Linked DNA regions of Geobacter metallireducens GS-15. The protein of the gene in region 1 interacts with the protein of each later gene in a pairwise test. Links are inferred from orthologs where the notes say so. Each region holds a gene or a part of one and is shown in the gene's direction. Other genes may lie near its edges.

The links.
Region 2: the proteins of mrdA (region 1) and GMET_RS01765 interact in binary tests that used the Escherichia coli proteins (3 or more experiments, as listed by UniProt). The link is inferred for Geobacter metallireducens GS-15 from one-to-one orthologs.

Annotation. Positions count from the first base shown.
Region 1 is NC_007517.1:1,020,373-1,024,029, forward strand. What follows is about bases 658-3,657. They hold mrdA (penicillin-binding protein 2), read left to right. Parts: upstream 658-1,191; coding sequence 1,192-3,123; downstream 3,124-3,657. Other genes in these bases: mreC (rod shape-determining protein MreC), read left to right, coding at 658-713; mreD (rod shape-determining protein MreD), read left to right, coding at 710-1,195; rodA (rod shape-determining protein RodA), read left to right, coding at 3,120-3,657. In the rest of the region: more of mreC, read left to right, coding at 1-657. UniProt on the Escherichia coli protein: Catalyzes cross-linking of the peptidoglycan cell wall. Responsible for the determination of the rod shape of the cell. Is probably required for lateral peptidoglycan synthesis and maintenance of the correct diameter during lateral and centripetal growth.
Region 2 is NC_007517.1:393,101-398,078, forward strand. Bases 1,845-4,978 are described here. They hold GMET_RS01765 (penicillin-binding protein 1A), read left to right. Parts: upstream 1,845-2,215; coding sequence 2,216-4,741; downstream 4,742-4,978. Other genes in these bases: GMET_RS01760 (DUF3187 family protein), read right to left, coding at 1,845-2,075; GMET_RS01770 (HU family DNA-binding protein), read left to right, coding at 4,864-4,978. Also shown: ileS (isoleucine--tRNA ligase), read left to right, coding at 1-539; lspA (signal peptidase II), read left to right, coding at 544-1,032; more of GMET_RS01760, read right to left, coding at 1,029-1,844. UniProt on the Escherichia coli protein: Cell wall formation. Synthesis of cross-linked peptidoglycan from the lipid intermediates.

The DNA of each region.
Region 1 (3,657 bases):
GCTTTGAACGCATGGTCATCGATCTCTTTGCGCCGGTTCACAACGTTGGTGCCGGTGTCAGCGGTTTTTTTTCCGGCGTCTGGAATGACTACATCGACCTGGTTGACGTCCGGGCAGAGAACAAGCAGCTGCGCGAGTCGGTGAAGACCCTCAACTCCCGCCTGATCGAGAACCGGGAGGCAATCCACGAGAACATGCGGTTGAGGCAGCTCCTGGACCTGAAGGCGATCCAGCGGGCGCCGTCGGTGGCCGCCATGGTGATCGGTGAAGACAGCTCCCCCTGGTTCAAGACCCTGGTCATCAACCGGGGGGCGGTGGACGGCCTCCAGGAAGGGATGCCGGTGGTGGCCGCCAACGGCGTGGTGGGCCAGGTGATCAAGGTGGCGGCGGGGAGTTCCCGCGTGTTGCTCCTCACCGACACCGCCAGCGGCATAGCCTCGGTGGTCCAGCGTTCCCGGGCCAGGGGTGTTGTCAAGGGGAAGGGGGGCGGTCTCTGTTTCCTCGAATTCTCCCTCCGGGAGGAAGATGTGAAGGTCGGCGACATGGTTGTGACCTCCGGCATCGGGGGGATCTTCCCCAAGGGGCTCGTCATCGGCGAAGTGACCATGGTGAGGAAGGGAGAATACGGCATCTTCCAGACCATCAGCGTTCGTCCGGCCGTGAATATGGCAAGGCTTGAGGAAGTTCTCGTTCTCTTGCAGAAGGCGCCATGATCAAGTTCCTCTGGTACGCCATCCTTGTCTTCGCGGCGCTCGTCATGCAGGTAACCCTCTTTCCTGCGCATATTGCCGATCCCTTCAAGCCCAACCTCCTGATTATTTTCGTGGTCTACATGGGGCTGCGGGAGGGGGTCGCCTGGGGGGCGCTCGCCTACGTTCTCGGCCTCATCCATGACAGTTTCAGCGGTCTCTATCTGGGACTGAACGGTTTTTCCTACCTGATCATTTTTCTGGGGCTCACCATGGTGGCCGACCGCCTCTTCACCGACCGGCGCTCGCTCATGATCCTCGGGGTCTTTTCCTCAACCATCGTCAATGGCCTCCTGAACCTGCTTCTGCTCTTTCTCTTCTCCTCAGCCCAGGGGATTTACGCAACCCTCCTCGAAAGCCTCGTCCCCCAGGCCCTTGTCAATGCCCTGGTCGCCTCCGTTATCTTCACCGTTCCCCCCCTTGCGCGGATTGGGGAGGCCCGATGAACGGGAAGGCCTACATCCGGCAGCCCAATGATCCCCGGAAGCAAAAGCAGATAATCATCCTGTCATGCTTCGTGGCCGCACTCTTCTTTCTGCTCCTGACCCGGCTCTGGTATCTCCAGATTGTCAAGGCCGAGGATTTTCAGAACAAGTCCGAAAGCAACCGGCTCCGCCTTGTTCCCGTGGCGGCGTCCCGGGGAACCATCTTTGATCGCAACGGCACGGTGCTCGTCAGCAATCGCCCCTCGTTCAGCGTTGCCGTTATTCCCCAGGAGGTGAAGGACCGCGATGCCCTCCTGGACCAGCTCTCTGCATATCTCGACATCGACCGGGCCGAGCTCCTGGAAAAATGGGAAAAGGGCAAGGGTAGGGCCCGGTACCATCCCATCGTCCTCGCTTCGGGGATTACCCGGGACCAGCTTGAGCTGCTGGAGGAGAAACGTCTCTGGCTTCCGGGGCTTGAGATTGAGGTCAAGCCGGTGCGCCAGTACGAGGCGGGAGTGCTCGCTTCACACCTCCTTGGCTATCTTGGCGAGGTATCCGATGATGAGCTGAAGTCCGATGCCTATGCCGGTTATAATTCGGGTGATTACATCGGTAAGAGCGGTATTGAGCGCAACTGGGAGCGGGTTCTCCATGGTAAGGATGGCGGCCGGCAGATCGAGGTGGATGCCCGGGGCAGAATCCTGCGGACTCTCTCCGAGACTCCTCCCACGGTCGGTTCGAGCCTCGTTCTGACCATCGACGCGGAACTCCAGAAAAGGACCGAGCAGAGTTTCGGCGAGCAGGCGGGTGCGGCCGTGGTGATGGATGTCAACACCGGGGATATTCTTGCCTTTGCCAGTAATCCCGATTTCGACCCCGCCCTCTTCACCGGGCGGATGCCCCCCGAGAAGTGGAAAGAGTACCTGGAGGACAAACGCCACCCCCTGGAGAACAAGGCCCTCAAGGGGCAGTATCCCCCCGGCTCCACCTTCAAGATCATTACCGCCCTTGCGGGGCTTGAGGAAGGGCTCATCGACGAGAAAACCTCGGTCGTCTGTAGAGGCACCTACACCCTCGGCGCGAGCAAGTTCGGCTGCTGGGAGCGAAAAGGTCACGGCACGGTGAATCTGAGGCGTGCGCTCAAGGAGTCGTGCGATGTCTATTTTTACCAGTTAGGTGAAAGGCTCGGCATCAACAAGATCGCAGCCTATGCCCGGGCGCTCGGTATGGGTTCCCCCATGGGGGTCGGGCTGGACAACGAGAAGGGCGGGCTTATCCCCACCTCGGAGTGGAAGGAGAAACGCCACAAGAAGAAATGGCTCCAGGGGGATACGCTTCCCGCTGCCATTGGCCAGGGGTACGTTCTCATGACGCCTATCCAGCTTGCGTCAATGATTGCTACCGTCGCCACCGACGGTGTTGTCTACCGTCCCCACCTTGTCAAACGCATCATCGACCAGGACGGCAGGGCCCTCCAGGAGTTCAAGCCGGAGGTCATTGCCAGGCCACGAATCAGTGCCAGGAGTTTCAGACTGGTAAAGGAGGGGCTTTCCGCCGTCGTCAACGATCCCGGGGGGACCGGTGCCAGGGCGCGGCTCTACCAGGTGCAGGTAGCGGGTAAGACCGGTACGTCGCAGGTGGTGAAGCTCCGTGACAACAGAGGGGGGATCCCCTATCAATACCGGGACCATGCCCTCTTCGTCGCATTTGCCCCTTACGACAAACCCGAAGTGGCGGTGGCCGTGGTTATTGAGCATGGCGAGCACGGCGGCTCCGCAGCGGCTCCTATAGCGGGGAACATCCTCAGGGCCTATTTCGAGGGAAAGGGATCCATCAGGAAACCCGTCAGGAAAGATGTTCCCAGCGAGACGGGAGAGCAGGCAGGGCAGGAAACACCGGCATCCGAGCAAGGCGGCAGTGCGTCGCAAGGACAGCAAGAGCAATGATCGATCGCAGACTTTTTACCAATTTCGACTGGACTCTCCTGGTGCTGGTGTTCCTCATCAGCGCCATGGGCATAGTCAATATCTACAGTGCGTCCGCTTCCTATACCCTGGTGGGGGCACCCTATTACCTCAAGCAGTTCTACTGGATCGTTGCCGGCATGTTCCTGGTGGTGCTCGCCTGCAGTGTCGACTACCATCTGCTGGAGGACGTTACCTACTGGTTTTACGGGTTACTCTGCGTTGTGCTGGTTGCCGTCCTGCTGATGGGAAAGACATCCATGGGGGCCACTCGCTGGCTTCACCTCGGATTTTTCAGCATCCAACCATCCGAACCGATGAAGGTGGTCATGATTATGACCCTCGCACGGTTCCTTTCACGGTACCCGGCCGTCGACGGGTTAACCGTGCGGGATCTCGTCTATCCCCTGTTGTTCGTGGGGGGACCGGCAATCCTCATCATGAAGCAGCCCGACCTGGGCACTGCCATTGTCATAATTCTCATTGCCTGTTCCATGATTGCCTATGTAGGAGTCC
Region 2 (4,978 bases), 630 kb from region 1 along the record:
GCGCCCAGACCGTCATGTATCTCGTGCTGGAATCCCTGGTGCGGCTCATGGCGCCGGTCCTCTCTTTCACCGCCGACGAGGTCTGGGGATACATGCCGAAGCGGGCCGAGGCGAGTGTCCACCTGGCGTCCTTCCCGGAGCTCTGTCCCGAGCGGAAAGACGAGGCCCTGGTGGAGCGGTGGGCGCGGACCATGGCGGTGCGGGGCGATGTCTCCAAGGCCCTGGAACAGGCCCGGGTGCAGAAAACCATCGGCCACTCCCTCGACGCGGCAGTGACCCTGTCCGCCGAGCCCGAACTGCTTGGGTTCCTGAAGGAGTACGCCGGGGAACTGGCCACGGTTTTCATTGTCTCGAAGGTGGAGCTGGTGGGGGAGATCGCCGGCGAGTTCGTGGAGGCTGAGGGGGTGAAGGGGCTGAAGATCGGCGTCACCGCGGCCCCGGGCGACAAGTGCGAGCGGTGCTGGCACTATGACGAGGAAATCGGTGGCGATGCCGAGCATCCGACCCTCTGCCCCAAGTGCGTTGCGGCGGTCAAATAGGACCATGAAGCCCAACTACCGCATTTTCTCAATCGTCACGGCGGTGTCCCTGGTAATCGACCAGGCGACCAAGATTCTCGTGGACCGGACCCTGGAGCTCTACCAGTCCATTCCGGTGGTCCCCGGGCTCTTCAGCATCACCTACATGCGGAACAAGGGGGCGGCGTTCAGCTTCCTCTCGAACTTCGATTACCGCCGCCCCTTTTTCATCGCAGTCACGCTGGTGGCCATGGCGGCCATCGCCATCACCTTCCGCAAGCTCCGGGACGACCAGCGACTGGCGGCAGTTTCCCTTTCCCTCATCTTCTCCGGTGCTGTCGGCAATCTCATCGACCGGGTGCGGCTCGGCGAGGTGATCGACTTCCTCGACGTCTACTGGAAAACCCACCACTGGCCCGCCTTCAACGTGGCCGACTCCGCCATCTGCGTTGGCGTGGCGCTCCTCGCCCTCGACATGATCCGCGACGAGCGGCGCCAGTCCAAAGATAATTAAAACCGCTGCCGTAGCGCCAGGTGGAAGTTCACGTCCGGCGAGGTTTTCACGTTCAGATCCTCGGAAAGAGCGATGTCGAAGAAGGTCCGCTCCGTGAAGGCGAAGGAAAACCCTCCCGTCATGAGAAGGGAGTTGGTGCTGATTTCCCTCAGGTCACTCCCCTCGTAGAGGGAGGAATGCCACGTGGTCTGAACCGTAAGTGCCATCCAGTCGAGGGGGCTCCAGCCGAAGCCGAACGTCCCCATGGCCGCCAGGTTCCGCTGCTGGTCCCCGAGCACATCGCCATCCCCCATCACTGTGCCGCCGGCGTTGGCAAAGAGGGTCAGGTGCCCCCAGTCGCCGAGCCGGTAATCGTCGCTGGCGGCGAGCCAGAGGGCGAAGTCGACGCTGCCGCTTCCCCGCAGTTTGTCGCTGTCGCCGGTGGGGAGTTTCAGGGCACTCCGCAGGGCAACGCGGCGGGGGGCCGTCGCCCCGTCATCGTAGAGTTGGATTCCCCCCGTCAGGCGGATATCGCCGATACCTGCATTGCTGTCGTCGATCCTGAACCGATCGGTGCCGTTCGTGTCGTACCGGTAGCGGAGCCGGTCCCGGGGAGCGTACTCCCTCCCGCCGTTGGTGAAGCCGAAGGCCTTGTGAAACCATTCGATGAAGCCGTCGAGGAATCCTCCCGACTGAACGATGAAGGGAATCTCAATGCCTGCCTCCACGCCGGGAACAAGGCCGTAGCGCAGATCGAGGGCGAACCGGTATGTCTCGCCGTCGAGGATGATGTGCTCGTTCCCCTTGGAATCCACGGCGTAGTTGTTGGACAGATCGGCCACGGCGGAAACCTCGCCTTCCCTCGACGCCAGGATCCTGGCGCTGTCCGGCACCGGCAGACCGTGGATTTGCACGAGTGGCGCCATGTTCCCTGTCCGGAAGGGTGTGACTTCCATGCCGCGGGCAACCGTACCCGTGAGCAGCAGTGCCAGCCCGGCCATGGCCGCTCCTGCCCGTATCCGCCACGTCCCTGTCCGTTTCCCCGAACTACCGTTCATTGCCATACCAGGCCCCCCCTGCGGAACAATGGCATATCCACGGCTGCCCTGTCCCTGAGATTCAATAACTATCTTGAACTGAAATGCGCATCTGCGCTAAGGTGAAACGTTATCGCCATCGTAGTATACCAGATTTGGAGACGCTCATGACGCCTGCCAGCGGCAGACAGAACATTGACCCCCGGAATGTAAACCGGCGGAGAGACAAAAATCCATGGAAAGTTGTCGTCATAACGCTCGTTACCCTTGGTGTTGTGGCCCTTCTCGCTGTGTTCGGCTATTTCACCTATCTTTACGCCTCCCTGCCGAAGGTCGACCGTCTTGCCGACTACCGGCCTCCCATTGTTTCCCAGGTCTTTGGCGATGATGGCAGCCTTGTTGGGGAGTTTTACCTGGAGCGGCGCATCGTCGTGCCGGTGGAGAAAATTCCCCGGAAGCTGATCCAGGCTTTCGTGGCGGCCGAGGATTCCAACTTCTACCAGCACAAGGGGCTCGATTACCTGGGGATCGCCCGGGCCGCGGTGAAAAACCTCCTCGCTATGCGGAAGAAGGAGGGGGCGTCCACCATCACCCAGCAGGTGGCGAAGTCGATGCTTCTCACCTCCGAGAAGAGTTTTGCCCGCAAGTTCAAGGAGGCGATTCTTGCCACTCGCATGGAGAAGATGCTCTCCAAGGACGACATCCTCTACATCTACCTGAACCAGATCTATCTGGGGGGAGGCGCCTACGGGGTCCAGGTGGCTGCCGAGACCTACTTCGGCAAGAACGTGGAGCAGCTGAACCTGGCCGAGATGGCCATGCTCGCCGGGCTCCCCAAGGCCCCCAACTCCTACTCTCCCATCAAGCACCTGGACCGGGCCCGGGAACGGCAGGCCTACGTCCTTGAGCGGATGGTAAGGGAGGGGTACGTGACCCAGGCCGAGGCGGACCACGCCCGGGCGACCCCCATCGTGGTCAGGTCCATGAAGAAGGTAAACAGCGAGCAGTCGGCCTATTTCCTTGAGCATATCCGGATCAAGCTGGAGGAGACCTATGGGATGGACCGGCTCTACAAGGAAGGGCTGAAGATCTACACCACCATGAATGCCGAGATGCAGAAGGGGGCCTTTGATGCGGTGGTGAACGGCCTGAAAAACGTGGACAAGCGCCAGGGGTTCCGGGGAGCGGTCAAGTACCTTGGGGAAACCGAGGTGGATACCTTCAGTAAGAAAGTGGAAGACGGGATCGATACCGCGTCCCTCAAGCAGGGGAGCACCTACCAGGGGGTCGTCACCGCCGTGGATCCGGCAAAGGGGGATGCAACCGTGCGGGTTGGAGACCGGACCGGCACCATCTCCCGCAAGAACATGGCCTGGGCCGGCAAGGTGCAGCTTGTGAACGCCTGGGGCAAGCAGGACGGGAAAGGGAAGTCGCTCCCCTTGGGGAGCGTTGTCTTCGTTTCGGTGCTCACCCCTGATGTGAACAAGCAGGGGGCCATCTTCTCCCTGGACCAGGAGCCCGAGGCCCAGGCGGCGGTGGTGGCCCTTGATCCCCTGACCGGTGCCGTGAAGGCCATGGTTGGCGGGTATGATTTCCGCAGGAGCCAGTTCAACCGGGCCGTCCAGGCAAAGCGGAATCCCGGCTCTGCCTTCAAGCCGATCATCTACGCCGCCGCCCTCGACAAGGGGCTCACGGCGGCAACAACCTTCGACGACTCCCCCGTCGAATACGAGGGGGGCGGGGACAAGGCCTGGAAACCGAAAAACTACGACAACATCTATCGGGGCATCGTGACCATGCGCGAAGCCCTCACCAATTCCATCAACGTGGTGAGCGTCAAGATTCTGGAACAGATCGGCGTCGGCGCTGCCATCGACTATGCCAAAAAACTCGGCATCACCTCCCCCCTGGCCGCCAACCTTACCCTGGCCCTCGGTTCGTCCAGCGTGACCCCCCTTGAATTGACCTCCGCCTACGCCGTATTCGCCTCGGGAGGGTACCGGACAACGCCTTACTTCATCACCAAAGTGGAGGATGCCGACGGCAAGGTTTTGGAGGAGACGGCACCGCCGGTCATTCCGACCTTCACCAACCAGAGCACGGCCACCCTCACCAATGCAGACCTCCCACCCGCAACGGGCGCCGTTCCCGGGGGGGGAGCGGTACCGGCCATTGCGCCCGAAACCGCCTACATCATCACCAATCTCATGGAGAGCGTCGTCACGAGCGGCACCGGCCAGCGGGCCCGGGCCCTGGGCCGCCCCGTGGCGGGAAAGACCGGCACCACCAACGACATGAAGGACGCCTGGTTCGTGGGCTATGTGCCGCAGCTGGTGGCCGGGGTCTGGGTGGGGTACGATCAGGAGCGCTCCCTTGGCGCCGGAGGGTCGGGCGGGCAGGCCGCGGCACCCATCTGGACCGAGTTCATGCAGCGGGCCCTGGCGGGTATCCCCGTGAAGAACTTTATCCAGCCGGCGGACATCACGTTTGCCACCATCAATGTCCGCACCGGACGCCTGGCCCGGGAAGGGAGTCCGGGGGCGACTCAGGAGTGCTTTGTCGCCGGTACCGAGCCCACGGCGTACGATGGCGAGCAGGATACACCCACCACCGAAGAAAATGCCAGCGATTCCGATGGGTTGCCGGAATGGGTGCGCGCTGGGCGTCTGCCGCGACGGTCCGAAAGTCGCTAATCCCTTGCGGGGCAACGGTTTACGACCCATGAAAAAATTATTTTTCTCCAAATAATCCCTTGCAATGTGGAAATTTCTGTCTATAGTATTCGCCAGAATTACCTTAACAAGGAGGGTTGATCATGACCAAAGCTGAACTTGTGGATGCCGTAGCGAAATCTGCCAACCTCACCAAGGCTGCCGCCGACAAGGCGGTGGGCGCCGTAATCAGTGCCGTGAGCGATGCCCTCAAGAAGG